DNA from 2 places in the Rhizobium sp. BIGb0125 genome. Region 2 is predicted to be linked to the other one. Evidence: predicted binding sites of a transcription regulator. Region 2 holds the regulator's gene; the other holds the start of a gene.
The links. Region 2 encodes LexA, which represses DNA repair genes until DNA is damaged. Its sites were predicted from a motif close to TGTTCNNNNTGTGTTCNG; they were not measured.
Positions count from the first base shown of each region.

Region 1: a site for LexA is predicted at 1,983-2,000, ahead of M2418_RS03065 (putative DNA modification/repair radical SAM protein). Genes of this name have one in related genera too.

Region 1 covers NZ_JANUDV010000001.1:670,188-674,039, reverse strand. Annotated here, with positions in the region: gene M2418_RS03070 (UdgX family uracil-DNA binding protein) at 1-746, opposite strand, end outside; gene M2418_RS03065 (putative DNA modification/repair radical SAM protein) at 746-1,978, opposite strand; gene greA (transcription elongation factor GreA) at 2,201-2,677, shown strand; gene M2418_RS03055 (glycosyltransferase family 4 protein) at 2,708-3,787, shown strand; gene M2418_RS03050 (nitrogen fixation protein FixF) at 3,774-3,852, shown strand, end outside.
Region 2 covers NZ_JANUDV010000003.1:661,486-665,337, reverse strand. Annotated here, with positions in the region: gene M2418_RS11565 (ComEC/Rec2 family competence protein) at 1-1,581, shown strand, start outside; gene lexA (transcriptional repressor LexA) at 1,686-2,414, opposite strand; gene M2418_RS11555 (ATP-binding protein) at 2,865-3,852, shown strand, end outside.

The DNA.
Region 1 (3,852 bases), on a different contig from region 2:
ATAAGCTCCGGAATAAGGTCGGCTTCCGGCAGGTTCTTCCAGTATTTTTTCGGCATTTCCGCCGTCATCGCCTTTATCTTCAACCGTGCCGGATTGAAAATATTGGCATAATAGGTTCGCCAAAGCTCATCGGTTTCGTCGGTTAGATCCGGCTTTTCCGCTGCAATTCGCGACGTCTCGAGCGTTTCTCCATCCCAACGCGCAGAACCTTTCGGTGTAGCAATCACCCAATCCATATCTGTAAATCGCCGCTGAAAAAAATCCGCCTTGCGCTCGACAATGAAATGATCTGGCTCGAACCAGGCAATAAACCGCCGCCGTCCCGCAACGCCCTCCGGCAAAGGTACTTCCTTGAACCGAACAAAGGCCGTCATCTTGTGGCTGTCGCGGCGCACCGATTTTTCCATGTTGCGGGCGCGGGTCACATCCGGGTCGGCCTTGAGTTGCAACAATGTTCGGTCATCGGACAGCCGCCACAACAGCCGATAAAGCAACGCAAAACGAGACGGGTCACTGTGACAGATTATCGCTTGCGCCAATGGCATGAAGGCTGCGGGAACACTGACAGGGGCATCACTTTTTGCTGCTGGCAGTGCAGAGTCGTCCTCAAAACCAAACAGGCCAGCGCTCTCGTCGCGTAAGCGCCAGTCTATGTCATGCGGAGGAATTTTTGCCGCAAGGCAGGCCCGTGCCGCATCTCGCCACTCGCCAAAATCTCCCCGGCCCTCCAGCGAAATCCGGTACATTACAGCAACGTCAGCTGTTCTGGCTGCGGTGCAAACATGGCGCGTAAATCCGGCCGTTCCGTCAATTTGCCCGGCGTCCAACCCTCGGTCACTACAAAGGCTTTGACCTTTTTAATCGACACGCCAAACCGGGCAAGATCCTCCAGACGCAGCCGCCGGAAACGGCGCGATGACAGCACGGAATTGACCGTCTTGGTTCCAAAACCCGGAACACGCAGCAGCATTTCCCTGTCTGCAGTATTCACATTCACAGGAAAGCTCTGCCGGTTGGCCAGTGCCCAGGCGAGCTTCGGATCGATATCGAGATCCAGCATGCCGTCCTTTTGTGTGGAGGTTATCTCGCCGATATCAAAACCATAAAAGCGATAAAGCCAGTCAGCCTGATAAAGCCGATGCTCCCGCATCAACGGCGGTTTGATCAACGGCAGATTTTTTGACGAATCCGGTATCGGGCTGAAGGCGGAATAATAGACACGCCTCAAACCGTAGCTGCCGTAGAGCCGTGCGCTGGTGGACAGGATCGTGCTGTCATTTGCGCCGTCTGCACCGACTATCATCTGCGTGCTTTGACCGGCGGGCGCGAATTTTTTCACGCGCTTTGTCTTCAAGGTCGGCTCGCCCGTTTCCTCGATTTTCAGGCGGATATCGGCCATCGACTTCCTGATATTGCCGGGCTGTTTTTCTGGCGCAAAACGGCCGATACCGCTGTCGGTTGGCAATTCGATATTGATCGATAGGCGATCGGCATAAAGCCCTGCCTCCTCCACCAAATGGGCGGACGCTTCAGGAATGGATTTGAGATGAATGTAACCGCGAAAGCCGTGCGTTACGCGCAGTTCCCTCGCCACCCGAACCAGTTCCTCCATCGTGTGATCGGAAGACCGGATAATGCCAGAGGATAGAAAAAGACCTTCAATGTAATTGCGCCGGTAAAATTCCAGCGTCAACCATACCACTTCTTCCACAGTAAAGCGGGCGCGCTCGACATTGCTCGAGGAGCGGTTGATGCAATAGGCGCAGTCATAGATGCAGAAATTGGTCAGCAGGATTTTCAACAGCGATATGCAGCGACCGTCCGGCGCATAGGCATGACAAATGCCGGATCCCTCAGTCGAACCCAGCCCGCCACTCGCTGCCGAGTTTCGTTTTGTGGTTCCGCTGGAAGCACACGACGCGTCATATTTCGCAGCATCAGAGAGAACTGCGAGTCGCTCTTTAATTGACTTTCCCATACGGTGTTCACTATATGTTCTTTTTGGATTTGTCAATTTCCACATTGGAAACTGCTCGAAATCCTCACAAAATATGTAAGCGTCAAATCTTCTGGCAATTTGAGGTGGTCTTCTGATATAGTGGTCGGAATTGTTGTTTTTGGGCATGGTTCCGAAGTTTTACTTCGGAACCTGTTTCTTTTTGTGTCTGCGTGAAGCAGATGGAATGCGAAGGAATAAGAAATGGTAGAGAAAGTACCGATGACTCAAGGCGGTTACACCAAGTTGCAGGAGGAGCTGCGCTGGCGTCAACAGGAAGAACGCCCACGCATCATCGAGGCTATCTCGGAAGCACGTGCCCATGGCGATTTGTCCGAAAACGCCGAGTACCACGCTGCCAAGGAAGCACAGAGCCACAATGAAGGTCGCATTTCCGAACTGGAAGACCTGACAGCCCGTGCTGAGATCATCGATCTGTCCAAAATGTCAGGTTCCAAGATCAAGTTTGGCGCCACCGTCAAGCTGATTGACGAGGACACCGACGAAGAAAGAACATACCAGATCGTTGGCGACCAGGAAGCGGACGTCAAGGCCGGCCGTATCTCCATCTCCTCCCCGATTGCGCGCGCGCTGATCGGCAAGGAAGTTGGCGACAGCATCGAAGTCAACGCACCCGGCGGCGCCAAGGGTTATGAAATCCTCTCCGTAAACTGGATGTAATAACTACATTCATTTTTTTCGGAGCAAGACGTGACACAAGTCGAATTAAAGGACATTCGGGTCATTGCCCCGAATTTCAAAAAACGTTTATCCGGCGTCACGTCGACGATCATTCAACTGGTACCGGTTCAAAACAGGCTGGGGCAAAAGGTGGCAACCTTAGGCCCCGGCCTGCCAGACAACCTGCCACATATCCGGTTTCGGGATTTGTGGCGCCTGTGGCAACAGGCTCCCGGTGGTGGCCCGCGCGTCTGGCATGCTCGGCGCAATCTGGAAATGCTACCGGGCATTTTCATGCGTGATGTCCTGCGTATGAAGGTGAAACTGGTTTTCACCTCTGCTGCACAACGCAAGCATTCAGCCTATACTCGCAAGCTCATTGCCCAGATGGATGAGGTTGTTGCAACGAGCGCCAAGTCCGGCTCGTTCCTTGAAAGGCCGCATACTGTCATCATGCATGGCGTGGATACCGAACTTTTCCATCCGCCGAAAAGCAAAGACGACACGATTGAAGCAACCGGCCTGCCTGGAAAATATCTCGTGGGCTGTTTTGGCCGCGTACGCCATCAAAAAGGCACCGATCTTTTCGTGCAGGCGATGATTGCGCTGCTTCCGTCCTATCCAGATTGGACTGCGGTCATTAGCGGCCGTGTCACCCCGGAACACAAATCCTTTGCCGACAAGCTGAAAGCAGATATCGATGCTGCCGGACTTTCAAAACGCATCGTCTTTCTCGGTGAGGTCGATGACATCAAGCCGTGGTACCGTCGGTTGACACTGTATGTCGCCCCTTCCCGCAATGAAGGTTTTGGCCTAACGCCACTTGAAGCGATGTCATCGCAAACAGCAGTGGTCACCAGCGATGCCGGTGCCTATGCTGAAATGGTGCTGGCGGGTGAAACAGGCACTGTTGTTGCCGCCGGTGATGGCGATGCCCTTCGCAACGCTATAAAAAATCGTCTTGAGAACCCTGCCGAAACCCTGGAATGGGGAGAGACAGGACGTAGCCACATGCTCAACACTTTCGAACTTCAGGGTGAGGCACGTGCGCTGCAAAAGATTTACGAGCGCGTAGCCCAACAAGGCGGACATCCCAATGGCAGACGTTGAGTTCATATATTCTCAGCGAAACAATTACGAACCCCTCAAGGCCGTCCTCGGCTCGGGCATGGACT
Region 2 (3,852 bases):
ATCGTTGCCATCTCGGGCCTCAACATGGCGCTGGCATCGGGCATATTCTTCGTTGGCTTGCGCACGGCACTCAGCTGTTTTCCGGGTTTTGCCGAGAGGCGGCCGGTCAAGAAGATCGCTGCCTTTGCCGCCCTTATCATGACGCTCGCCTATTACCTGATTTCAGGGTTTGCAGTGTCTGCCGGACGGGCATGGCTGATGATGTCGATCATGCTGATCGCCGTGCTGTTTGACCGTCCCTCGATCAGCCTCAGAAATGTTGCCATTTCCGCCATCATTATTATCTGCGTTTCGCCGTCAGAGGTCATGGGGCCAAGTTTCCAGATGTCCTTTGCGGCAACCATTGCGCTGGTCGCCGCGTATGGTTTCTGGACACGGCGGCGCGCCGCACAAGACAGCGCAACATTCCGGACGACACATACGCCGCTTACCCTGAAGGGCCTGTCCATCTTTGGCAGCTTCTGCGCCGGTATTGTCGTGACCTCGCTGATTGGCGGGGTCTCCACGGCCATCTATTCGATGGAACATTTCCACCGTGTCACCACCTATGGACTGGCGGCGAACCTCGCCGCCATGCCGGTTATGTCTTTCATCGTCATGCCCTTTGCCTTGATCGCCATGTTGCTGATGCCCTTCGGGCTGGACGGGCCGTTTCTGACCGTCATGGGTTACGGCATGGCGATGACAATTGATATTGCCACCTATGTGGCCTCATGGGGAGGCGATGCCGGGGTCGGACGACAGCATCAATGGTTTTTGGGCGCTGGAACGCTTGGCCTATTGGCGCTGACACTGTTTCGCACCCGACTGGCTTGGGTAAGTGCTGTGTTCCTGTTGGCAGGCCTTGTGCTGTTTGTGCTGTCACGGCAGCAGGACAATGCCGATCTGGTGGTTTTTGAGGACGGGAAACTGATGGCACTGGTTGGCGAGGATCAGGTTGCCAGCACCAGCCAACGCCCATTCGGCTTTATCTATGACCAATGGGCGCGGGCTTTGTTCTTACCTGACAAATATATTCGGCCAAACATGCTGCCGGAACTGCCGGTCCCAGAACCTCCGCCTGACGACACCAATGACAAAACGACTGGCAATGCTGATGCTGCGCCACCACGATCAAGACGGCCGATGCTGGACGAACACACCATTCAGACGGAAAGGCAGGTGATGTCTGCCGCCGTTACAAACGCATCTGATGCCTTTACCTGCCGCCGCGACAGCTGGTGCATCGCCAGATCAGCGAAGGGGCAGGTGGTGATTTCCGTGCTGGATAACAGATATCTTGGTCTCGCCTGCGACATCGGTTCTGTGGTTATCACCACGCGTCCCACATCATTTGAAACCTGCCGCTCCGGCGCCTTTTTGCTCAGTGCCCAGACATTGCGGCGCACCGGATCGCTGGAGATCACATTTTCAACTGAGGCAACAACCGCCGCAAACCGGCATTTGCCGATAGAGAGAATGACAGCTGCCATGTATGGTTCCTACCGTCCATGGACCATGCATCGTTATTACAACTGGCGCAGCAGGACATTTGAAACAGCAGTACCGCCGCATGTCTCGCAACTGCTGGACCGTCACTAGACTAAAGTGAGTTGAAGGCAAGTTTTGTCGGGCGTTTTCCGGCGACAGTAGCGATGACGCGCTGGCGCGTCACCTGGCAGTGATATGGGTCTGCTGATGACCGCTTAGTGGTATCTGCGGATCAGGCCGACCAGCTTGCCCTGAATCTTGACGCGGTCAGGTCCAAAGATACGGGTTTCATAGGCCGGGTTTGCAGCTTCAAGCGCAATCGATGCACCTTTGCGGCGAAAACGCTTCAAGGTCGCTTCTTCATCATCGACCAGCGCCACGATGATGTCACCGGGATTGGCGGTCTTGGCGTTGCGGATGATGACCGTGTCGCCGTCAAAGATGCCGGCATCGATCATCGAGTCACCGCGCACTTCCAGTGCGTAATGTTCACCAGAACCCAGCATGTCAGCCGGCACGGACACATCATGTGTGTTGTTCTGGATGGCGGAGATCGGCACACCGGCCGCGATCCGTCCCATCATCGGCACCGATACCGAGCTGCCGCCATCATTGGCGCTGACAGGCGCGGGGGTCGGAGCAGGGGCGACAACCGGTTTTGGTTTGCCAAGGCTGCCTTCGATCACACTTGGTGAGAAGCCACGCTGTGGTTTGAGGCTTGGCGAATAGGCTTCAGGAAGTTTGATGACTTCCAGTGCGCGCGCCCGGTTTGGCAGGCGGCGAATGAAGCCACGTTCTTCAAGCGCTGTGATCAACCGGTGAATGCCGGATTTGGACGCGAGATCAAGCGCATCCTTCATCTCATCAAATGAGGGAGGAACACCGGATTCTTTCATTCTTTCGTGAATGAAAAGAAGCAGTTCCTGCTGTTTGCGTGTGAGCATGAAGTCGCACCCCAACCGTTGATGAAAATCGAAACAAATGCAGAACATACACTATATGTTCCATATGTGTTCCGCAAGGCTTTAATATTTCGTAATCGCCGCGCCGGTGAATTTTCTTTCAAACAGCCAAGACGTGTAATCGCTGCCTATCACGCTGTTTTTTAAACGATTTCACGTCAATTCATCACAAAACGATCCGTCAGAAAGCTGAGGCGCGCAACACCGCCCGTTAGCCGACCAACCGGCATGATTATCGATCTGATATCGTAAGGTGCCATGATTCGGTTCGTTTGATTCTCTCCACCAGATTGGGTTGGCAGCGCATATTCCCTGTGCATTTTTACCTTCACGAGGAAGCATTGCGTTGAAATCTCTGTTATGGGGAGGGTTCGCTGCTCGTTCGGAGTCGGCATTCAACATCTATTTTTGACAGTATAAGGTTTTAGGGCATTGCAGGTCGGCATCGACATGGGAACGCTATCGGGTGGGCAGGCTGCCAAACTCGACATTGAGGAATTGCTCGCCACGCGTCTGCTGGTGCAAGGCAATTCCGGTTCCGGAAAGTCGCATCTGCTGCGCAGGCTTCTGGAACAATCCGCCCCCTGGGTTCAGCAGGTCATTATTGACCCTGAAGGGGACTTCGTGACGCTGGCTGATAAGTTCGGCCATATCGTTGTGGATGGCGAGCGCACAGAGGGTGAGTTGGCCGGTATTGCCAACCGTATTCGCCAGCACCGCGTATCCTGCGTCCTGACGCTTGAAGGTCTTGATGTCGAACAGCAAATGCGGGCCGCAGCTGCATTCCTCAACGGCATGTTCGATGCCGACCGCGAATATTGGTATCCGGTGCTGGTGGTGGTCGACGAAGCGCAGATGTTTGCGCCGTCCGTGGCTGGTGAAGTAACCGAAGATGCCCGCAAGGCTTCGCTTGGCGCCATGACCAACCTGATGTGTCGCGGCCGTAAACGTGGTCTGGCCGGCGTTATCGCCACGCAGCGTCTGGCAAAACTCGCCAAGAACGTGGCGGCGGAAGCCTCCAACTTCCTGATGGGCCGTACTTTCCTTGATATTGACATGGCACGCGCAGCCGACCTGCTCGGCATGGACCGCCGTCAGGCGGAAATGTTCCGCGATTTGCAGCGTGGTAATTTCGTGGCGCTTGGCCCGGCTCTGTCGCGCCGCCCACTGCCTATCGTCATTGGTGCTGTGGAAACCTCGGCTCGGTCGTCATCGCCCAAGCTGATGCCGCTGCCCGATGCACCGCAGGACGTGGAAGACCTGATCTTCACGCCAGACCCGGAAGAATTTACGCGCGCCCCTGTGCGCCGCACGCCACCGGCACCGCGCCCGACAACGGACATTCTGGCAGAGCTGTCGCGCTCGACGCCGGCGGCGATCACGCCAGCCTCCGAACAGCCGCAGCGCAGCAGCGCCTCGG